Regions from separate parts of the Sinobacterium caligoides genome, predicted to be linked through region 2. Evidence: predicted binding sites of a transcription regulator. Region 2 holds the regulator's gene; each other region holds the start of a gene.

Region 1 (7,857 bases), on a different contig from region 2:
AATAACCTCTAATTAATAGTAGAAAGCAATATGATCTATCAAGCGAGCTGCCACTGTAAAGCCGTTGAGTTTCAAATCGAAGCACCGAATGAGATAGAAGCCGACCAGTGCAACTGCTCTATCTGCAAAAAGTCAGGCTTCTTGCACCTTATTATTCCACTGAGCAAGTTTAAGCTTATTAAAGGGCAAGAGTCTTTAAGCACATATTCTTTTAATACCGGCATTGCCAAACACACCTTTTGTAAAGTCTGCGGCATTAAGCCGTTTTATACGCCAAGATCAAATCCCGACGGCATCGACATAAACCTTAACTGCTTAGACACACAACCATACAACATAAACATTAAGCCATTCAACGGCATGGAGTGGGAACAGCACGCACACAAACTCGCTCACAAAAGCAAAGAGTTATAAAATGCTATGACCATCAAGCTCATCATCATGGACAGCTAACGCCATATTAAGCCAGCTTGATACTGACTACGGCCGCATAGCACTTGTTTAATAGCCCCCAGCCGCATACAGCGACCCACATGAGAGAAATACTGGCCTTAACAGCAAAGAGCTCGATAAAGTTTGATACGCTAAGGCTCCATTACAACTTTCAGCTGCTATTCTATGCGCCACAAACAATAGCTAGACCGCTGAAAGATTAAGATAAATCATCCTGATTAGTAAAACTTAAACCTAGGTGTTATATGGATACTGCAACAATGCTTTGGGGGCTTTTATTCAGCTCAATCGGCCTTGGCTACTTCATCTACGGCAAGAAGCAATCCCATACTGTAGCGCGCTATACAGGCATCACTTTGATGATCTACCCTTACTTTATTTTCAATACAATAGCGCTAGTGACTGTAGGCACATTACTACTACTCGTACCAAGATACCTCAAGCTGTAAATCAACAAGCAGAATCGCCCTTAATACTACCCCCTACTGTATTTACTTCGCCGTCACTTAATCAAGAGTCATAACAAGTTTACAGCCAACTAAGCCACCACCTGTCCCCAACCATCTTAAAGCAGCGATAACCTACAACCCGATCAACCACAAAGAGACCTAACAATAAAACCCGGTGGACACCTGAAGGGAAAAACGCCTATAAATACTTGCCTAGCAACCGTTGCCCATAACTTTCAGACATAAAAAAGCCCAGTAAAGTTAATACTTTACTGGGCTTTCATGTTTGGTGCCCGAGAACGGACTTGAACCGTTACGACCGTGAAGTCGGGAGATTTTAAGTCTCCTGTGTCTACCAATTCCACCACTCGGGCGTTCTACAGAGCAAGCGCACTTGCTGAGAACGGCGAGTAATATAACGAAACCTCTTCCATGATGCAACCATCAATAAGGCTTTTTCTATCACGAACTTATCTGGCACAGTTTTTTTACTATAACAGGTGGTTTTTGGTTATTTAAACAGCGAATCAGATGTTTTCTGCACGCCTGACTTGTCATCACCTTTTGAATATAGCCAAGCTATCAGTGTAAAAAATATCGTCAACGTCACCTCCCTCGCCCCCCATAAGAAAGTCGACACAAACAAGCGATCAACTCCGAGGTGCAATTCACAGCTTAGAGGGAAATGCTGTGATATTTACGTCACAATTGAGAGCTTTTTAGAGTAATAACGTCACCTTCAATTCCAAAATTATTGATTTTCTCGATAATCTGCTATGTCGAAGAATTTTTCAGCTTCACACCGGGCGAGAAAGATATCGACTCCCCCCCCTCTACCATCGAACTAGGAGGCTAGTTGGCACGCACCATGCTTATACCTATCTGTTAGCATGGCAACACCCTTGATGTCGTATTAACCCAACCAAACTTAAAGTCGACCGATGCGGGATGCAATTTAAGTTTGATAATAAAATAGCATAGTGGCCGAACGTCATAGTATGCGAGGGATAATAATGAAAAAAACAAGCTTAATAATTAGCGCAATAGCGCTGGCGGCTAGCTCTACAGCCAGCGCTGGCAATTTCGACTTTAATAAATTTGCAGGCGGCTACCACAACAGCCTGAGCTTCTCTGCCAACGGGGCCAATGTAGGCCTTACCGCCACCGCCCTTGGCGGCTCTAAGGTGTCTTGGACCAACGAAGGTCTTGGCCGTGGCAGCAATGGCTTAAACTACAAGATGTCAGGTGGTGAAGCGTTATCATTTAGCTTCACTAAGGCCGTTGATATCGGCACAATCGATGTCATAGGAATCAGTAGCGCCAGCATTAATTGGACCGCCGCCAACGGCGACACGGGTATTTTCTCTAATGCCACCGATGACGCTGCTGTTAACCTATTCAACATCACCAACATGACCATCACCGCCGAAGGCAACTTCATCACCATAAAAGGTATGGACGACGTATTCGTTTCACAGGTTAATGAAGTACCTCTACCTGCTGCCGCCTGGCTGTTTGGCTCTGCACTCCTTGGCCTTAGCGGCCTTGCTCGCCGAAGACGCGCCTAACACTCTCTCGCTTTAACCACCTGCAAGCACCGTTTTATACCGTCGCTGGGCTCGTAGGTGGTTTTTAGCAACTTTTTATCCGCCAATTAGCATGGGTAAAATACTCTGCAGGCACTAAGCTTATAACAACAGACCTTTCACCGTTTGTCGTGGAGCTTAAACGTGCAGAAAACACAATTTATTCACCTCCCCTCCCTCGAGAAGCTTTCACTCGCGATGAGCGCCGAACGCTTTGATCGCTTTAAGCAGGTCGCCCTCTCTAGCCTCAATGATCTCGCCGATGAGCTCAACCAAGCACTCGCCAACCAAGACATTGAACAACTGCATCGCTCCGCCCACTCTATTAAATCATCAGCACATTATATGGGCGGACTTTCCATTTCAGAACAGGCTCGCTTGCTCGAGCAACAATTTAAAAACCAAGACATGGTAGACGCAGAACAGGCTGTAGCCACCCTGCAAGCGGATTTAAAAGACTTTATGATAGAGCTGGAGCACTACTCACCAGAACACTCCCCAGATAAAGCAAGCTGATAGCGCAGGAACAGCGTTCAACCAGTAAAAAGCAAAAACCCAGCCATTGGCTGGGTTTTTAGAGATTTGGAGCGGGAAACGAGACTCGAACTCGCGACCCCAACCTTGGCAAGGTTGTGCTCTACCAACTGAGCTATTCCCGCTAAATTTTCTCTTGTGAAAACTCCATCACCTATCGCAAACACCGCGATTGATATTGGAGCGGGAAACGAGACTCGAACTCGCGACCCCAACCTTGGCAAGGTTGTGCTCTACCAACTGAGCTATTCCCGCACAAAAGATTACACTGTATCTGCAAGCCTAATGACTTCAGATATCACCCTCCATCAAATAGATGGAGGCTCGAAGCGGAATCGAACCGCTGTTGACGGATTTGCAATCCGCTGCATCACCACTCTGCCATCGAGCCTTTGACACTGCTTTGGTAAGCGAGATCAAGGAGGTGCTGTAGTTAACGTCTACCGACGATTATTACAGCCCCGAGGGCCTGCAATGAATTTGGAGCGGGAAACGAGACTCGAACTCGCGACCCCAACCTTGGCAAGGTTGTGCTCTACCAACTGAGCTATTCCCGCTAAAAGACAGCCAATCTTCACTATTTTTTCGTCTAGCGACGACTCCATTAATTAGCGTACTAAGTAATGGAGGCTCGAAGCGGAATCGAACCGCTGTTGACGGATTTGCAATCCGCTGCATCACCACTCTGCCATCGAGCCTTTGTTTTGGAGCGGGAAACGAGACTCGAACTCGCGACCCCAACCTTGGCAAGGTTGTGCTCTACCAACTGAGCTATTCCCGCACAAACAAATGACGTTCCCTTGAACGCGGGATGTATTCTAGTGATTGCGGCCTTAGAGTCAAGCATCACGATGACATTTATAAGAAATAAATAGGAATAAACGCTATATATAGAGCGCTGAACAGTGCTTTGATCCAGTACATCTTTTTACTCATTGCTTGCGCAAGCTAGGCCAGGCCGCCAACAAATACTGCCACATCGACCACAGCGTTAGACCAGCCGCAAGATAGAGTGCTGCGTAACCAATGCCCAGCAAGAAGTCACTACCCGACTCTCCGAAGGCCAGCAAGAAAGTGATTGAGAACATTTGCATGGCTGTCTTCACCTTGCCGATGTAGCTCACCGCAACGCTGGCGCGCTCACCGAGCTCTGCCATCCACTCACGCAGCGCTGAAATAACGATCTCGCGAGCGATAATGACAATCGCCGGTAGCGTGAACCACAGCGACGCCTGCACCTCCGTCAAAATGACCAACGCGATCGCCACCATCAACTTATCCGCCACAGGGTCTAAGAAGGCCCCCAGAGGCGTCGATTGATTCAGCTTACGTGCGAGATAACCGTCCAACCAGTCTGTCGCCGCCGCCGCCATGAAAATTGCCGCCGCCGTAATATCAGCGTAGTGCCATGGCAGGTAGTAAATCACAACAATCACGGGAATCAGTATGATACGGAAGAAGGTAAGCAAATTAGGTATATTCATTAACAAGCCAATTGGGTGAATTGTTGTGACGAGGAGTGCATTCTAATCATTATGCAGTGCCGCATAAATATCTGTAGCAATTTTTTCATTAATACCTGTTACCCGCATCAATTCCTCAATACTCGACGCGCTGATTTTCTGTAGTCCACCAAAGTGTCGCAGCAACTCACGTCGACGCTTAGGCCCTACCCCGGGAATGCCCTCTAAGGTCGATGTCTTACGGGTTTTATCACGACGCTGACGGTGCCCTGTAATCGCAAAGCGATGCGACTCATCACGAATATGCTGAATCAACAATAGGCCGGGGTGGTCTGCGTCTAACAACAACTGACGCTGCTCGCGCCCGATGAACAATTGCTCCATGCCCGGTTTTCTCGTGACACCTTTCGCCACACCGATAAGCAACACCCCCTCTATCCCGATCTCATCAATGACCTGCTGTGCCTTGCTTAGCTGTCCTTTACCGCCATCAATAAGCAAGATATCGGGCTGCACACCCTCGCCTTTTTGTAAGCGCTTAAAGCGCCGTGTCAGCGCCTGCTCCATCGCAGCATAGTCATCCCCTCCCGTAATCCCCTTGATATTAAACAAACGGTAGTCGGATTTTTTCGGCCCGCAAGTATCAAAGACAACACAAGAGGCCACAGTACTCTCTCCCGAGGAGTGACTAATATCAAAGCACTCTAGGCGCTCCGGTAACTCATCGAGCCCCAGCGCCTGCTGCAGCGCCTCAAAACGTTGATAGCTATTCTGTCGATCTGCGATACGACTACCGACATTCGTCGTTGCCGTATTCACCGCCAAGGTCAACCAACGTGAACGGCTTGCCCGTACCCGACTACTTATCGCCACTTTACGTGTCGACTGCTGGCTTAGCGCCGACTCAATGATCGCATGATCTTCCGGCAGCACATTGACTAGGACCTCTTTCGGGATATCACGGGCGGCACTCGCCAGGTAGAATTGCGGCAAAAAGGCTGACAACACCTCTGCCGCGCTCGGCGCCAACCTGATCTTAGGAAAATAGCTTTTACTGCCCAGTATCCTACCGCCACGCACATAGATCACCTGCACACAGGCCACCACCCCCTTCACCACGCAGGCGCATATATCAAGATCACCGCTTTCACCGTCGACGTATTGACGCTCTTGGATTGTTCGCAAAGCACCAATACGATCTCTTAGTTCTGCCGCCTTCTCGAAGTTTAGCGCCATCGACGCCGCCTCCATTTGATCGGCCAACGCTCCCATCAACTGATCACTTTTCCCCTCTAAGAACATAATCGCCTGCTCGACGCTACGGCGATAGTCCTCCGTAGCGATCAAATCGACACAGGGGCCAGAGCAACGTTTTATCTGGTACTGCAGGCAAGCCCTTGAGCGGTTCTTAAAAACACTATCCTGACAGGGACGCAATAAAAAAGTGCGCTGAAGAAATTGCAGGCTTTCACGCACAGCACCAGCATTAGGATAGGGACCAAAGAAGCGCCCCCCTCCCTGCTTCTTACCCCGATAATAGGAGATTCTCGGTGTTTCGTGATCGCTTAATAAGATATAGGGATAGCTTTTGCCGTCACGCAACAGAATGTTATAGGGTGGCAAGTGTGCCTTAATCAAACTCTGTTCGAGTAATAGCGCTTCTGTTTCACTACTGGTTACCGTCACCTCTATACGGTGGATACGTGCAACCAACGCCATCGTCTTGGTGGTTAGTCCGGTGGCCCTAAAATAACTACTAACACGGCGCTTCAGGTTCTTCGCTTTACCGACATAAAGCACCTCAGATTTCTCCGAGTACATCTGATACACGCCCGGCTTCTGCGTTAGGTCTTTTAGGTAATCGCGATAGTCGAAGCGAAAGGTCAGCTTACCTTGCTTTGCCAAGCCTTCAGCCAACATATCATCATTATCACCGACCTTCTGCTTCTTCGAAACACTGGCCGAAACTGATGGCGCAGCATTGTCATCAGCGGAGGATTTATCAACGGGTTTTACCACTATGCTATACCAAAAGCTAATCGCCGGAAGAGTTGCGCACTATGACGCAACATGATGGCTGGCTATTATAGCACTACGCTCAGCCTTCCTGAACGCCAACCTCTAACATACCGTGTCGGATAGCTAACAAGGTCAGCTCAACATCGCTGCTAATGCCGAGCTTTTCAAAAAGTCGATAACGATAGCTATTCACCGTTTTCGGGCTCAGATGAAGGCTCTCCGAGATATCTGAGACCTTGTGGCAATTAACGATCATCATGCAAATCTGTAACTCTCGTTCAGACAAGAGCTCAAACGGACTATCAGCACTTTTATCGTCGAATGACTTCAACGCAAGCTGTTGCGCCACGGCAGGGCTCAAATAACGCTGACCGGCCTTAACCACCCTGATGGCCTGTACAATATCTTCAATATCCGCCCCTTTGGTCACAAAGCCCGAGGCTCCGGCTTTCAAAAGTCGAGAGGGAAATGGATCGTCCTCACAGGCGCTAACAGCGATGACTCGCGTATCAGGGTTAGCCCTCACCAGTTTACGCGTAGCCTCTAGACCACCAATACCAGGCATACGAACATCCATCAACACAACATCGACCGCCTGTTCACGACACTGCCGCAAAGCAGCCTCACCACTGTTGGCTTCCCCTACAACAGAAATACCTTCCACATCTTGCAACATACGAATAATGCCATTACGAACAAGGTCGTGGTCATCGGCGACTATGACTTTTATCAACTTAAAACCCCTAACTAGACGGCTAGTCTCTTGTATTCTTGTTATCAACTCAGCCCGCCATCATTGGCGGTATATCGGTAGAGTGTTATTCACCTTACCACCCATTTTGAAATCAGGATAGCCTCAAATTGCACAATACTACGCAGGGAAAGCGATTAATAATCCCGTCATAATTCTCCCCCACCAAACAACGCTCTCTTAACCTGCCGGGCAACATATTTATTAGTAAGAACAATAGCCTATTCTAGAGCCATCGCGGCTCTGCCTCTAACGTAACACCATAACGCTTCAGGCAATCCACACAGACCTGCCGACGTAACGCCTCAACATCAGCACGATTTGCACCACCCAGGTTAACTAACACCAACGCCTGCTTTTCATGCATCGCCACCGCACCTAAAGCACGACCTCGCCATCCCGCATTATCAATCAGCCAGCCAGCGGCCAACTTATAATCACCAGTGGGCAAAAGATAACCAACTAGGCCGGGATAAGTTGCCTTGAGCTGCTCATAATCCTGTTTGGTCACAACCGGGTTTTTAAAGAAACTGCCGGCATTAGGTAACACTGCTGGATCAGGTAACTTTGAACGTCGCACCGCAATAACCGCCGCAAACACT
Region 2 (7,857 bases):
TGCCATGGCCGGATATATCGGCTCCCATCGCTATAAGGAAGTTAGCAAGATCTACCACCTCAGGCTCACGCGCAGCATTCTCCAATACTGTTGTGCCTTCAGCTAACGCTGCTGCTGTCAGCAAATTTTCTGTACCCCCAACAGTCACCGCCTCCATGACGATATTTGCCCCGTGCAGACGCCCATTCGACTTGGCGTGAATGTAACCACCGTCAACAGAAATCTCGGCTCCCATCGCCTCCAGCCCTTTAAGGTGTATATCGACCGGACGACTACCGATAGCACAACCACCAGGAAATGAAACCCGAGCTTCACCATAATGAGCCAGCAGAGGCCCCAACACCAAAATAGAGGCGCGCATAGTCTTAACTAGCTCATACGGGGCGGTATAACAATCGATCGTCCCCGTATTAATCTCCACACTGAGTTTCTCAGTTATAGTTAACTCTACCCCTAAACAACGCAACAACTCATTCATCGTCGTCACGTCGTGTAGGTGAGGCAGGTTGTGAATAGTTAGAGGCTCATCACACAGTAGTGAAGCGGCCAAGATTGGAAGTGCGGCGTTTTTAGCGCCTGAAATGCGGATCTGCCCATCGAGCTTAGCCCCACCAGTAATCAGTAACTTATCCATTGGTTTCCTAGCGAAAAATACTTAAGATAGATAACAGCACGAGCGAACTTCAACTAAAGCCTAGGCTAGTTGATCCCACTCTGCACGGGTATAAGCTTTTATAAAATCAACGGCATGGACCTCACCCGAGGCAATCAGCTCAGCAATAGCAGCGTAAACCATCTGCTGCTTTTTGACCCGACTGACTCCTGCAAAAACATCGCCGACAATCGTGATGTCAATATGACTGCCCATGACGTTAACGGTGGCATTAGTATTGGCTAACTGCTGCTCTAACAATGCTTCTATATCTTGGGCTTGCATAGAAAAGACCTAAAACTTGGTTGGCTGTAAATTTAGAAGCCGCATTCTAGACAATTTACTCCACAATTGCGAGAGGCTGCACTTTCCCCCCTCAAAACGAATGCGACCAAAAGCACCAAGTTGGGAGCTACTTCTCCTCTAGCGGGGAGGCAGAAACAGCCCAAGTATCAATCACCACGTCGATATCTCCGTTATGAGCGCGGATAGCACTAACGAACTGCTGACGGTAAACACTACCAAGATTGACCGACTCAACCACGACATTACGCAATTTCCATTGCCCCGCTTTATTTTTGCGCATTTTATAATGCACCTCATAGGGCTTAGCGCCTTTATTGTAAATACGTTGCACAACATCAACGCTACGCCCCTCTGCCATATTGTTTCGCTGCTGCTCGGTCAAAGGCTCGATATTTAGCCTCTCACCACCAAAGCTCAACAGGCCTTTAGCATAAGTATGAATCAGCCCGGTTTTAAAGGTTGCGCTAAAGCGTCGGACCCGCTCAATAAACTGCTTTTTCTCAGCATCGGTATTTAAACGTCGATACGACTCACTACTCCCATAGTCACCCATGACATTGCGCGCAAACGTCGTGAAGTCGACATAGGGCCCTAAAACCTCATCAACTCGTCGATAGAATCGTTCAGGGTCCTTCGGGAAATAGTCTTTGGCCAGCTTAATTTCCGCGATCAGCTCCGTTCCAACACGCTCAAGAACCTGTGCTGGGTCGCTCTCCGCCTCCGCAGCCTGCAAACTCATCGAGGTGAAAAAGCAACTCAACACCACCAAACAGTTAAATAATAAAGCTTGAACTTTCATCGATACTCACTAGGCACAATAGGATTGAAGAACACATTATACTCCGTCAATTAAATAGCGACACCTCTATAAGGGGGTAAGGTAAGCTTACCTTCTATAGAGAAACATCATCCCTTCTTATAAATAGCCTAGCGGCACTAAAGATAACCTGTACTCTGTTCACGGCATTGATTAATATGCAGTCTATTTCACCTATATTAAAGTGAGTACCATGAGTAATAATGCATCCTTTATAGCCTCAGGTCTTCGTACCATAGATCTTGAACAGCAGGCAATAAACGAGCTCAGAGGTTCTATCGACGAAAATTTTGCCGAAGCCTGCTCTATTATGCTTGCCGCAAGAGGAAGAGTTGTTGTCACTGGTATGGGGAAATCGGGCCACATCGGTAATAAAATCGCAGCAACCCTAGCCAGCACTGGCAGCCCAGCCTTCTTCGTTCATCCGGGTGAGGCCAGCCATGGCGACCTAGGGATGATCACCAAAAATGATGTCGTGCTAGCGCTTTCCAACTCAGGCAACACCGCAGAAATTGTCACGATAGTGCCGCTGATTAAGCGTATGGGAGCGCCTTTAATTACCATTACAGGCAACCCAAATTCTGCCCTATCTACCGCTGCCGACGTCAACCTTAATGTCAGCATCGATAAAGAGGCGTGCCCGCTAAACCTCGCGCCCACCTCCAGTACAACGGCAGCGCTGGTCATGGGCGATGCCCTTGCTATCGCCTTGCTTGAAGAAAAGGGCTTTACTTCCGAGGACTTCGCCTTCTCTCATCCCGGAGGAACACTGGGCCGTAGATTATTACTCAAAGTACGCGATGTCATGGTTAGCGACACTGCAATCCCCCGCGTAACACCAGACACCCCCCTCAGCAAGGCACTGATAGAGATTAGCAGCAAGGGTTTGGGCATGACCAGCGTCACCGATGTCAATGGCCAACTCATCGGCGTATTTACAGATGGCGACCTGCGTCGCAGCCTAGACGGCGGCACAGACATTCACAACGTGAAGATTGAACAAATTATGAGCAAAGGCTGTCAAACTGTTAGTGGCGATATGCTTGCTGCGAGCGCTCTAAAGATTATGGAAGACAAGGCCATCACAGCCGTCGTTGTCACCGATAAAAATGGCAAGCTAGAAGGCGTCGTACATTTACACGCTCTACTGCGAGCAGGGCTGATATAATCAACTCAACCAGTAAATTTGCAGGTAGCATTTCGTGAGTCGACGTTCAAGACAAGTCCAACAACAGCTAGCGTTAGTGGCGACAGTAGTCGCCATTACGATTGCCACCTTCTATCTTCTTTCAAGCCGCAAAGTACAGGAACTAACCACTGCCGATACGATTACTAGTCCAGAGTGGTATATCTCCAAGGCTGATTTCTTAAGTTATGGGCCCGACGGTATTATTCGTAGCAAGGGCCTAGCGAGTGAAGCCATTCATCATGACTACAATCAGCAAACGACCATCGAATCTCCGAAGCTAACCAGCTTCCTGTTAGGTACCCCCTACCGTACAGCTGTCGCACAGCATGGCACTATCAATAGTAAAAAGGTCATTTTACTGACTAAAGACGTGGTATTGACTCAATTTCCGAGCAAACAGGATCGCGTACTGACATTAACGACACAAAGCCTTTTAATCGACACTAAAAACAATACCGCCGACACCTCAGCCCCCGTCACCATACGACAAGGCAGCGGCAAAACAGACGCCATCGGCCTACACGCAGACCTCGACCTAAACTTCCTCTCCCTTCTATCAGGAGTACACACCGTCTATGCGCCATAACAGACTCGCTCTCAGCAGCCTTTTGCTTTGCCTTTGCTTGAGCAGCATTGTTAACGCACTTCCGAGTGACAGAAACCAACCAATCCACATATACTCCGACCGACTCGAACGCGATGAGAAAACAGCTGTTACCACTTACATTGGTAATGTCAAACTCGATCAAGGTAGCCTCCACATTACTGCAGACAAGCTCGTTATCTATCAAGCGAATGGAGATCTTTCTAAAATTCAAGCTATTGGCAAGCCTGCACACTTACAACAACTGCCCGAAGTAGGGCAACAGATTGTCTATGCTCAAGGCGAAGTCATCGATTACTTTTCTGACAAAGACTTATTGATCCTGACCAAGAATGCCAGCATCACTCAAGACGGCACTCTAGTGAAAAGTGAGCGCATAGAGTACTTAATTAGCGAGGAAATTATCAAAGCCAAAGGTAGCGCTGAAGCCACAAGCGGCGACGACCGTGTACACGTCGTTATTCCACCGAGCCAAACCAACAACAAAGCACACTCAGCGCCAGAGAAAACGCCTGAGCAGCCTTCGCCCTCTCAACCACCGCTATCAGACGAAGAATAACCAATGGCAACGCTTAGAGCAGATAATTTAGCGAAAGCTTATAAGAGCAGAAAAATCATCAAAGATGTTTCTCTCTCCATCGAGAGCGGCCAGGTAGTAGGACTCCTCGGCCCCAACGGTGCAGGCAAGACAACCTGCTTCTACATGGTTGTCGGTATCGTCCCCCAGGATGCAGGACAGGTCTGGATCAACGACATCAACATCTCTGCCGAGCCCATGCACGGACGAGCAAAGTTCGGCATCGGTTATCTCCCACAAGAAGCCTCTATTTTTCGCAAACTTTCCGTTGAGGACAACTTGCTCGCTATACTGGAGACCCGTCACGACCTTAATCGCCAACAGCGACGTAGTAAAATGGAAGGGCTACTGCAAGAGTTTCATATTACCCATATCCGCAAGAGCCTCGGCATGTCGCTATCCGGTGGCGAGCGGCGGCGCGTTGAAATAGCCCGAGCTCTGGCTACCGAACCCGAATTCATCTTGCTTGACGAGCCCTTTGCGGGTGTCGACCCTATCTCCGTCAATGAGATAAAGGCAATTGTTAATCACCTAAAGTCCAAGGGCATTGGCGTACTGATTACCGATCATAATGTACGCGAAACTCTCGACATCTGCGATAAAGCCTATATTGTCAGCGAAGGCTATATTATCGCTGAGGGCAATGCCGATGCAGTACTCGCCAATCAGCAGGTTCGCAAAGTCTACCTAGGTGAACAGTTCAAGCTCTAAGTTGCGCACAACTGCAGCAACAAAACCGGCCTAAAGTTTGCCTGCCAGAGCTAGGCTCGCTAAACTGACCGCGGATACTTATAAAAACGACTGTATTATTATGGGTTACATCACCGTCACCGGCTGCCGAATAACCTCTACACCTAAGCAGCCATCGACCACCCGCCTGGCAACAGACACAGTCCTCAGATACACAACGCGACGGCAGCCCGCTTCTTATTTTCTTTCATTCTGGCTGCTCAGGAGACACTGACGTAGTGAAACAGTCACTTCAATTAAAGATGGGTCAACAGCTCACCATGACCCCGCAGTTACAGCAGGCTATCCGTCTGCTGCAACTATCGACACTCGACTTACAGCAGGAGATTCAACAAGCTCTTGAATCAAACCCAATGCTCGAAATCAGTGAAGATGATAACAGTCAGGGAGGGCTGAGTAGCGAAAATAACCTCGAGGCTTTAAACAGCTCTCAAGAAGGACCATGCCAGAGCACAGAGGAACATAAAAAAACGGAGCCAACAGACCCTAGCGCAGATACCAGCCACGACGATATCGACTGGTCTCAACCGGACACCATTCCCGATTTGCCAGTCGACACTCAGTGGGATGATGTCTATCAAAACACCGGCGGTAGTGCCGGTACCGCGACAGACGACTTCGATTTTGACTCACGCAATAGCCAGTCAGAAACGCTTCACGATCATCTACTCTGGCAACTCAATCTCACCCCTATGTCAGATACCGACCGAGTTATTGCCATGTCGGTCATCGATGCCGTAGAGCCTTCCGGCATGCTCTCTTTGAGCGCCGAGGAGATTCACGCAGGGCTTGACCTCGCCTCCCCGGTAGAGCTTGACGAGGTGATGGCCGTACTCCACCGCGTACAACAATTTGACCCCCCCGGCGTTGCCTCACACGACCTAAAAGAATGCCTATTAATACAACTGAACCAACTACCGGAAGATACCCCTTTGTTGGCGGAAACAAGGAAGGTGATCACTCATTACCTTCCTTTATTGGGTAATCGGGACTTCGCCCAACTGATGCGTCGTGCCAAGATAAAAGAGCCACAGTTAAAAGTAGTTATCGCACTAATACAAAGCCTTAACCCTAGGCCTGGTGACTATATCAATGAGGAGGATACCCAGTACATTGTACCGGACGTCTTCGTGCGGAAAACTGCTGAGCACTGGCAAGTAGAATTAAACCCTGATGTTTCACCAAACATACGTATCAACGGAAACTATGCCGCACTGATTAAGCGTGCCGATAGCAGTAGTGACAACACCTTTCTTAAGGACAACCTACAAGAGGCCCGCTGGCTGTTAAAAAGCTTACAAAGTCGTAATGAAACACTAATGAAAGTGGCTAGCAAAATTGTCGAACTACAGCAGGGTTTCCTTGACTACGGTGAGGAGGCCATGAAACCTATGGTGCTGCTGGACATTGCTGAAGCTGTCGAAATGCATGAGTCGACGATATCCCGAGTCACTACTCAGAAGTACATGCACACACCGCGCGGCATCTTCGAACTCAAGTACTTCTTTTCTAGCCACGTCAGCACAGAGAGCGGTGGCGAGTGTTCCTCCACCGCCATCCGCGCCATTATCAAGAAGTTAATAAACGCCGAAAACCAACGTAAGCCATTGAGCGATAATGCAATAACAAAACTCCTTGCCGAACAAGGAATCAAGGTCGCACGCAGAACAATAGCCAAATACCGCGAGTCGATGATGATTCCTCCATCCAACGAGCGTAAACAGCTGGTTTAAAGTCAGCATATGTTAGCTACAATTTATAGACGAAAAATAACAAAAAATTAGAGTGAGCCATTAACAAGCGACAACGCATGCAATCAAAAATGCTCAGCAAAGTCGCATACCGATATGCAGCTATACCGATACAACAGAGAGGAATATATATGCAAATCAACATCAGCGGTCATCACCTAGAAGTTACTAACGCGCTACATGACTACGTTGTCGGTAAATTTGATCGTTTAGATCGTCACTCAGATCTGATAACCTCCTCATCCGTTACTTTATCGATAGAAAAAACACGGCACAAAGCAGACGCCAGCCTCCATGTAACTGGAAGCAGCCTTGTCGCCTCTTCGGAGAGCGGTAATATGTATGCCGCCATTGATCTATTAGCCGACAAGCTTGATCGTCAACTGTTAAAGTATAAAGAAAAATCCACGTCGAATAATCACGGCCTCCGTTAGCCACTCTAGATATTGATCATTATGCAGCTGCCTAATATTCTTACTGTAGAGCGCACTTATTGTGATGCTCCTGGGTCGTCGAAGAAACGACTCCTCGAAACTATTTCTGAGTTTATCTGTAACGACATTAGCGCGTTCGATGCCGAGGAGCTTTTTCAGCGCTTAAAAGCTAGGGAGCGCCTCGGAAGCACAGGTATTGGGCATGGCATAGCAATCCCACACTGTCGAGTTCCCAACTGCATTACCATCACTGGCGCCCTCTTTAAACTAAAACAAGCCATTGATTTCGACGCAATTGATAATCAGCCCGTCGATCTGTTCTTTGTTTTATTGGTACCGGAAGAGGCTTGCGATCAGCATCTACAGGCGCTCTCTCTACTTGCGGAACAGTTTAACAACCAAGACTATTGCCAATCTCTCCGTGACGCCAGCAGTAATCAAGAGTTATTCGACGCAGCCATTAATATCGTCACCTCCGCTTAGGCTTTATTAATAACGGCCTTTAACATAATGAAAATGAGAAAAAGGACATAGGCAGATGAGACTCGTAGTGATTAGTGGCCGCTCTGGATCGGGAAAGAGCACCGCCTTAAATGTACTAGAGGACGCTGGTTTCTTCTGCATCGACAACCTGCCTGCTTACTTACTACCCGCACTCATTAGCGAGACGCATGCCAACTCATCCCCTGAGCACGAGAGGTTGGCCGTCTGCATTGACGCCCGCAACAACTCTCACAGTCTCTCCGAGTTTCCCCATGTAATGAAAGCCATACCAGA
Region 3 (7,857 bases), on a different contig from region 2:
TGGTATTGCTTTAATTTATAAAAATAATATTAAGGAAGAATTATGCCATTAGGGATATTTAGTAGCCTTGAAACTGATAGAAACATATTGACTGCTGATATCGGTCCGCTCGGGGCGCGGCCGACTCATGTTCAAATAGCAAGGTGTTGTCAGCTGTCTTTACAGTATATGCCTAGAAAGTCTGGTGATGAGGTTCCTTCAGATATTTTCACTGCTATTGATTACGCTTTTACTAAGAAGCAGAGTTATAATCGTAGGCATAAATCAGATGATGGTGTTGTTAGGAAGCAGCTGTGGGCAGGCCTTACAGGTTTTGCAGGAGGGATTGCTGGAGCGGGATTAGGTGGGATAACTGGCGGCCCTGTCGGTGCTGTTGTTGGTGCTGCTGCCGGTGGTGGTGCGGGCGGTGCGCTTGGTGCAGTCCCTTCAAGGACATATGTTCATGGAGCAAGAGATACGTACAAAACAATGGTTGGAACAAAGGGTGTTAAACCTGAGGCTTGCGCTAGAGAATTGTTTAATTTTTTTATGCCTTATAGTACCGTAAACAACCGTTTCCGGTCACAATTGGAGCTTGCCGCAACCCATGTGATATCAATAATAGTAGAGGACGGCTATGAATGCTTTGAGCTTGTAAACATATATGATCAGGAGATGATTACCCGAGGGTATGCGGCTCATTGGGGCTCAAGTCGGATAGATGATGCAATCCAGATTATTGCTAAGAATTTAGTGTCTTATTAGCTCAAAAAATAACTAAGCCATCCCTTCTAATTTACCCTGTAAAGCTTATGCTTATCGGTAGGGTGGTGGCGGCTAGCTGAGGGTACGATCGCAATTGCTCTTAAGTCCCTTGTGCTGGCCGGTGTCGCTGTAATCGGGGGTTAGCTGTAGAAAATAATTAAGACAACCATCGTTGCTCTGTCGTATACGTTCAAATTCGATGTATTTAGAGGAGAGTGAGGTGGGTGTCTTGATAAGCTCTTAATCTATTAACAATGCATTTATTGCATCTGTTAATTTATTTTTAGAGCAGGCACCTTGTATTGTTTCAAGAGGTTCCCCGTGTTTCATTAAAATAATCGTTGGAACAGACTTAATGCCAAATTTAGAAAGTAAATCCTGTTGTGTGTCAGCGTTTATTTTACAAATGCTAGCTTGACCATCAAAGTCCTCAGCTAACTCTTCGATTGTTGGTGCCATCATTCGACAAGGGCCACACCAAGGTGCCCAAAAGTCGATCAATGACACACCATTGTTTGTTGTGGCGTCAAAGTTATCATTAGTTAGCTCTATATATTTAGCCATATTATATTAAATCTCCTGTTTTATAAGTTTCATTACATTAGATAGCAGGGCTTGCTCTCTGTCAATGAGCTGTAAGTTTTAAGAAATAAAAATTACAAAAAAAGAAATCATTAAGCTGTAATCTTAAATCTCATTTACATAGGCAGTTAATTACAGGCTCTAGTTCTTTTGACAATAAGTTCGGGTTAGATTAGATGCAGCAGAGTAATGATTTATATGGCTAAGGTATCCATCGTTATTTTGTTGTATGTATTAAATGTTTATCCGTTCAGAGGTCAATGAAAGTAGGGGGGATGTCTTGTGGCCCGGCAACCATCTATCTTGACGATTAGATTCAATAATACGATTAGCCATCGCAGTCCCTATGAGGCTCTGTGTAGGTTTAAGTTGTATTGAGTGTTATTGTGCTCAATACTAATTAATAATTCAGCCACGCATTTTAGATATTTATTATTTCTTGCGGAAAAATTGGTTTGGCGGTTGTGGTGAGCTGCTACAGTCACTCCTATCGAAATGACTGTAGGTCAGCTTAAAGCCTATGTTCAATTCAGTGTTACATGAAATAACACTTCTGATATGATCGACTTTTCGTAGAGTCCTTTGCGTCATAGAAGAAAATACCATCTAGGCTTTGCTCTATGCCTGTGATAGTTATCTGTAATGGTGTGTTAAATGTTGCTGATCGGTAAGTATTAACACCCTGATGCTTAAGGTTCTCTATCACCTCGCTTCTTGAGGCGGCATTAATTAAAGATCGAGCTATATCCTGGGTCCTAATCCTATTTAAGGAGCCAGACTCATCTTTGAAGGTGCCAGAATTATTATCTATCATCAAGTAATCATTTACATAGTTCAGCATCAGCGCATTCAAAGTATTGCCATGGCTGTCTCTCGATATAAAATCAAATGAGTCAATGTCCGTTGTAAGCTCTGAGTACTCAATGGTTTTGCCGGGTAAGTTTGCCCTATACGTGTCGCCAATTCTCTCTAGGCTAAATTTAATACCTGTACATTCAACACTGATAGTGTCTCCAGGAGCAAGAAGGTTTCCTGCGCTTGCAGTAGAAATGGCCATAGCGCAACCGGTAAGAAGTATCATTTTTTTTATCATAACAAAAGTCCTTTTGTTTAAAATTCGATAAGGTTTTCAACCCAGGCTCGGTCAAGCATGAGCTGCGTGCAATATTGCCATTCATCTTACGATTTTACAAGTTTTTAGTAATTAGATTTATGATGTTTAGATGTTCAAGTGGAAAATTATTATTTTAAATAACTAAGCTATTTTTTCTGATTTAATCCGTAAATATTAAGTTGTAGGGGTGGCAGGCCGCTCACTTTGTAATACTTAATGGCTAGGATTTTTATCGTTATTTTGTCATATAGATTTAATTTTGATGCATTCGGTGGTCAATAAATCTTGCTGTCTTGGTAATTGTTTTGGCGAGGAAGATATGAGTCAGTGGCGAGAATAAGATGGAGATAGTGTAGTGGTAACGGCAATGGGTTTTCAGGTCTGGATTAGGGCTCTTGCTGCGTTTGGATCTCCGTCTTTTTGATAGTAAGTCCGGGCTAGATTAGATGCAGCAGAGCAAGGAGTGTATAGACTGCATGTCGGTGGGCGGCATTTAGACGCAGCGAGCCATGGCGTGATGGTTGGCCGAACATTAGTGTTGTTGATCGCCGGTATGATTTTGCTGGGTGTCGCTCCCTGCACCGCGATGGTCTTTGTCTGGAGTCAGCTGACCCGTGGCGATGCCAACTACACCGTCGCCCAGGTGGCGGTCAACGATCTGATCATGATCGTGGCTTTTGCGCCAATCGCCGCGCTATTGCTCGGCGTCACCGACATCGCGGTCCCGTGGGATACCCTGTTGCTCTCCGTGGCGCTGTTTGTCATCATCCCCCTCGGCGCCGGCGCCTTCAGTCGCCAGCGACTATTGACCAAGAACCCAGATGGCATTCGCTCAAGCACCAAGATCGACCGCCTCAGCCGCCGCCTCAAGCCACTCTCTATCCTGGGGCTAATAGGCACCGTGGTGTTACTTTTCGACTTTCAGGCCGAGACCATCCTGGCCAACCCGGTGGACATTGCCCTGATCGCGGTGCCGCTGTTATTGCAGACCTATCTGATCTTCTTCATCACCTACCGCTGGCTACAGCGCCGCGGCCAGCCCCATACCATTGCCGCCCCCGGCGGTATGATTGGCGCCTCCAACTTCTTCGAGCTGGCGGTAGCGGTGGCGATCAGCTTGTTCGGCATCCACTCCGGTGCCGCTCTGGCCACCGTTGTCGGCGTACTCGTCGAAGTACCGGTAATGCTATCGCTGGTAGCCTTCGCCAACCGCGATCGCCAGCGCTACGAGGCCGCTGTTGCTACTCGTCAGCATTCGTTAGAAACCTATTAACGGTTATCCGGGACCAACGAGTGTGGCCCCAAAAGCGAAAAAGCGGCTTCTCAAGTAATGAAGGTAAGGAACGCTTACTGCCCTTTCGGCTCCGTAATTTTCCGTTGTTAAAGGCGTTATAGCCTATGAAGAGCATGCAAATAATCGACGATGCTGATAATTATGTATATGACATTTTCGGCGCAACAGAAAATGAGTTTATCTGATATATCCAAAAGGGGCTGATATCGCATTCATCAATGAAGTTTGCGATAGAGAGGCCGAAGATGTGCTGAATTTGGCATTTACGGAAATTTGGAGAAGACGCATAGCCAAAAAGGATGCGATGGGCGTTCATGGCGTATTATTCTATCGATGTATTCTTCTTTATAGATGATAAGCCATTTGTTCTGCTGTTTGGTGTCAAAGCTGCTAACTTCAGTTTTGAGGTCGAAGTGGGAAAAGGTTTTGCTATAGATCCACAGCTAGATCCTGCTACTTATAAGAATTTATGTGCAGCTCTTGGGTTAAAGTATGATCCCGAGAACCCTTTCAAGCCATTTGATTTCTTCAAAGAATTTAATAAGTCCATCCCTGGCCAGGCAGCTTCATCTCAAAAAGCCGACCCGCATGATGTTGTAATCTATCGACCAGATGTAGATGAGGCTGATAAAGTGTATTTCTTAAAATGGAGAGACAACACAAAGCGCGGCGAAAACGTTCAAAGTGTTAACCTCGACAAAACAAGTAAGCTTCTTGGGGAAAAAGCTTATGCTCGGTGCAGACAAAAGAACATTAGTAGTTGTTGGACAGATCAGAAAAAGCTGGCAAAAATAGTAACTCCGCCGTGAGTCATGCTCATAACAAATCTATCAGCTACGCGCCTACGGGGCCGAGCGCAGCAAATCTGCGCCGGTTATTGAGGTGTTATGTACCGAATGAAGATCGAGAGCGTGATGATTAATGGAAGTTGCCAATGTGGTTCAGTGAAATATGAAATATCTGGCACGGTTGGAGGCATAGTTCATTGCCGTTGTAAGACGTGTAGAAAGGCCCACGGAAGTGCATTCTCGAGCGTTGCTTCTGTTCAAGATTGTGATTTCATTTTGTTTGGTAAAGATAATTTGACATCGTATGAGTCATCTACAGGAAAATATCGATATTTTTGTTTGAATTGTGGCTCTCAAATTTATGCAAAAAGAGCCGATACCTCTCATATTGTTCTGAGGCTTGGTTCTCTCGATAGTGATATCGAGTCGGCAGAGAAAGAGCATATATGGACATCACAAAAAGCTAATTGGTATTGTATTAACTCGCAATTACCAGAGCGTGAAGAGTCTGAATGATTGCATCACCGTGGCATGTAGCAGATGCAATCGTCACTATCACTGCGGTGTTTGTTGGCAGCTATACTTTCATAAAGTCACCCATAATCATGAGGTTAGGCTATAACTTTCAGCGTAATTAATCATTCTTTTTGACGTCCCGCATTGTTGCCGATAGCCTTCCGCAACAGCATCAGTTCTGCGATAAAAAACTAACCATTGATAGAGGCGTGGCCGTGAATGATCACTTAAGAAAAAGATTAATACTGCATTCTGGCATGGTCATTATGTTAGGGATGCTGTCAGGTATCCCGCTCGCAATGAGTCTGTTAGGCAGCATGGCTACGCAGGTATCTGATTGGAAAATAAGCCATATGGAAGGTCTGACCAACGGTCTATTAATGCTGGCCATTGCCTCTTGTGCCTCGCTGCTAAGCTTGAGCAGCCGACAAGCCAGCCTACTCTTTTACAGTATTGTATTTACCGGCTACAGCAACGCCCTCTATGGTTGGGCAAGAGGGTTAAGCGGTAATGCGGGTATGGACCTCGCCCCTCCGTTTTCCAATCAATTGGTTGCATTGTTAGGCGGCCTGCCGATTTTCACTGCATTCCTTGCGATAGGGTTGCTGATGTATGGGGCGGCGAAGAAGTCTGCTTAAAAAATGACGTAGAGCCATCCGCCTGACTGACCTGTCGTGCAATGGCGCGTTTGTGATTACTTATCACGACATAAGCGCGGATATCAATGGCAAAGGCACTGGCAAGCTCAAAGGCGCGAGACTCAACCCAGGCCCGGCGGTGCTCATTGCTCACACTGCTGTGCGGGTCGATGCTACAGAGAAAGTCACGCCGCACGCAGTGAGAGGCGCAGTGATACTAGGGGCTCGTTAGGTGAAGTGATTGCAAGTAGTCAGGTCTAAGTTTGTCCGCTTTTCTAGTTATTCTGATTGGTATATTAAGGTGCTGTCGATTTACTTTACATCGACGAATACTAGAGGCTAGGAAAGGGGGGGCTGTTTAGCAAAACTGTAGAGTTGGCATGTGTTTTGCTTTGCCCTAACAGGCTAATAATGCTTCTGCTTTCTATATTTAATTGTAGTGCTAAATAACGGACTATTAAAATGACCATGAATAAAATCTTGCTAATCTTGCTTACATCTCTAACCGCTGTCAACGCAGGCGCGACGGTATATCTTGATAATCCTGGGCCTCCAGAGGAAGGGGATCTAGTGCTTAAGTCGACTGACCAGCATACATTTTCTTATATCTTTGAAGAAGATTACAGTGGAATAGTTAATATTGGGGTCAGCAATGAAGGTGATACCGGCGTGATCTCAATTCTAGATGTTTTTTCGATTTTCGATCCCTCTCTGCATTTGAATTCGGATGCGGAAATGGATACATCTAATTATGTTAACAGTAATTTTGAGAATGGAACCACTGGGGAAATATTCGGCTTTGAATTTAATGCTCTAGCCGGAGAGGCTTTAGAGTTTGACTGGGTTTTTAGTAGTTTTGACTACGCTGTTTTTAACGACTTCGCTTTCGTTGAAATTAGCGGCCTAGATTATCAGGTGCTTGCGGAAGTATCTGGCTCTGAAGTCCCCGTTCCCGGTGCAGCTTGGTTGTTTGGTTCTGCGTTGTTAGGGTTGGTTTCGCTGAAGCGCCGAAAAAATAGCTAAGGCATCTAACCAAAAGACACCTGAGTCATATAAAGAGGATTAAACCTCAATTACACGGTCAATGCATCGCACACTGACTAGTTTTCGATCTGAAAGTATACCCAGATTGGATGGAATAGAGTGGAGTGTGAAGGGGGGGTGATACGCTGTGTTCTCGTCTTTGCTTGTGGCCTTGCTGATACCGTGGCGCCTTATTTTTGCGCATCACCCGTCCCGTTTGGTTGATGAGTGCAATATAGTCTTTTGGGTTTAAGTGCTGCAATCCCTTTGGCATCTGTTTTCGTTCGCTCCTAATAAGGTAGCGACTCATGTAGCTGTAGGCCTTTATGTGCGGCGGCTGTGTGCAGCCTGATGCCAGTTCACGCTGCCCCTGCAGGGGTTTAGTGGGCTTTAGGTCTATGTGGGTGGTATCGTGAGATAGCGCACACCTCAGTCTAGAAGGGGCGTCTTTCGTGCGCGTAATGATGCCGGTACCGCGGCTGATAATCGTCGGTGATTCATCTATATATCATCTGCTTGTAACTTCACTTTGCGCCACTAGTGCGGTAATCTTTTTCCCCGATATTAACAGCACGCTTTGCAGTGTGAGCGTGCTCTTGCACTCGAATTTGGGGCGCTTTACCAGGCGCGGTTGTAGCAATACTAAGCGGTGCGCCAGTAATGCTGGCTGAGCTTTGCTACGCTCAGTCGCTGTTCGTGGCGTTAACTTTTTGATAGACCGTAAACTTTAGGGATCAAAGTGAAAGAAATTACCAGAATAAATCATATCGGTATAAGAGTCTCTGACCTTGAAACATCAAGGGAATTCTATGAGAAAATTGGCTTTGAATTTATCGTTGGGCCTGTCGGTCCAGAGCCTGTGGCTGTAATGGAGCATCCATCAGGCATCAATATCAATTTCATTCTCAACGCTAACCAAGCAGACTTAGAAAATGTACTGATGGATACCCCAGTAAAACACACTGGCTACACTCATATGGCGCTAGAAATAACCGACATTGATTCTGTTAAATCACAACTTGAAAGTAAAAATATTCCCATTACAGGCGGGCCCATTACGCTGCCAGACGGCGCGACATTCATCTTTGTGAGAGACCCTGATAGTAATGTCATTGAATTTCATAAAGCGGCATAAGCTACGCCGGCTATATCGGTCGT

What was found. The regulator sigma-54, encoded in region 2, starts transcription at its own class of promoters, with help from an activator protein. The targets are predictions, from matches to a motif close to TGGCACANNNNTTGCNNT.
Region 1: the regulator sigma-54 is predicted to act here: its motif matches at 1,760-1,777, upstream of EDC56_RS19830 (VPLPA-CTERM sorting domain-containing protein).
Region 3: the regulator sigma-54 is predicted to act here: its motif matches at 6,053-6,070, upstream of EDC56_RS05485 (VPLPA-CTERM sorting domain-containing protein).

What each region holds. Positions count from the first base shown of each region.
Region 1 is NZ_RKHR01000005.1:457,453-465,309, forward strand. It holds gene EDC56_RS14290 (GFA family protein) at 31-414, shown strand; gene EDC56_RS14295 (hypothetical protein) at 699-902, shown strand; tRNA gene EDC56_RS14300 (tRNA-Leu) at 1,190-1,276, opposite strand; gene EDC56_RS19830 (VPLPA-CTERM sorting domain-containing protein) at 1,916-2,470, shown strand; gene EDC56_RS14310 (Hpt domain-containing protein) at 2,633-3,004, shown strand; tRNA gene EDC56_RS14315 (tRNA-Gly) at 3,072-3,147, opposite strand; tRNA gene EDC56_RS14320 (tRNA-Gly) at 3,202-3,277, opposite strand; tRNA gene EDC56_RS14325 (tRNA-Cys) at 3,340-3,413, opposite strand; tRNA gene EDC56_RS14330 (tRNA-Gly) at 3,504-3,579, opposite strand; tRNA gene EDC56_RS14335 (tRNA-Cys) at 3,647-3,720, opposite strand; tRNA gene EDC56_RS14340 (tRNA-Gly) at 3,728-3,803, opposite strand; gene pgsA (CDP-diacylglycerol--glycerol-3-phosphate 3-phosphatidyltransferase) at 3,955-4,506, opposite strand; gene uvrC (excinuclease ABC subunit UvrC) at 4,549-6,405, opposite strand; gene uvrY (UvrY/SirA/GacA family response regulator transcription factor) at 6,584-7,237, opposite strand; gene murB (UDP-N-acetylmuramate dehydrogenase) at 7,482-7,857, opposite strand, start outside.
Region 2 is NZ_RKHR01000001.1:11,603-19,459, forward strand. It holds gene murA (UDP-N-acetylglucosamine 1-carboxyvinyltransferase) at 1-634, opposite strand, end outside; gene EDC56_RS00075 (BolA family protein) at 695-937, opposite strand; gene EDC56_RS00080 (MlaC/ttg2D family ABC transporter substrate-binding protein) at 1,065-1,757, opposite strand; gene EDC56_RS00085 (KpsF/GutQ family sugar-phosphate isomerase) at 1,969-2,943, shown strand; gene lptC (LPS export ABC transporter periplasmic protein LptC) at 2,978-3,550, shown strand; gene lptA (lipopolysaccharide transport periplasmic protein LptA) at 3,540-4,127, shown strand; gene lptB (LPS export ABC transporter ATP-binding protein) at 4,131-4,856, shown strand; gene EDC56_RS00105 (RNA polymerase factor sigma-54) at 5,114-6,628, shown strand; gene hpf (ribosome hibernation-promoting factor, HPF/YfiA family) at 6,778-7,080, shown strand; gene ptsN (PTS IIA-like nitrogen regulatory protein PtsN) at 7,102-7,563, shown strand; gene rapZ (RNase adapter RapZ) at 7,619-7,857, shown strand, end outside.
Region 3 is NZ_RKHR01000003.1:1,235,096-1,242,952, reverse strand. It holds gene EDC56_RS05520 (hypothetical protein) at 43-744, shown strand; gene trxA (thioredoxin) at 985-1,308, opposite strand; gene EDC56_RS05510 (hypothetical protein) at 1,862-2,419, opposite strand; gene EDC56_RS05505 (arsenic resistance protein) at 2,958-3,713, shown strand; gene EDC56_RS05500 (DUF6037 family protein) at 4,049-4,543, shown strand; gene EDC56_RS05495 (GFA family protein) at 4,631-5,038, shown strand; gene EDC56_RS19425 (styrene oxide isomerase) at 5,254-5,676, shown strand; gene EDC56_RS05485 (VPLPA-CTERM sorting domain-containing protein) at 6,139-6,699, shown strand; gene EDC56_RS05480 (VOC family protein) at 7,439-7,834, shown strand.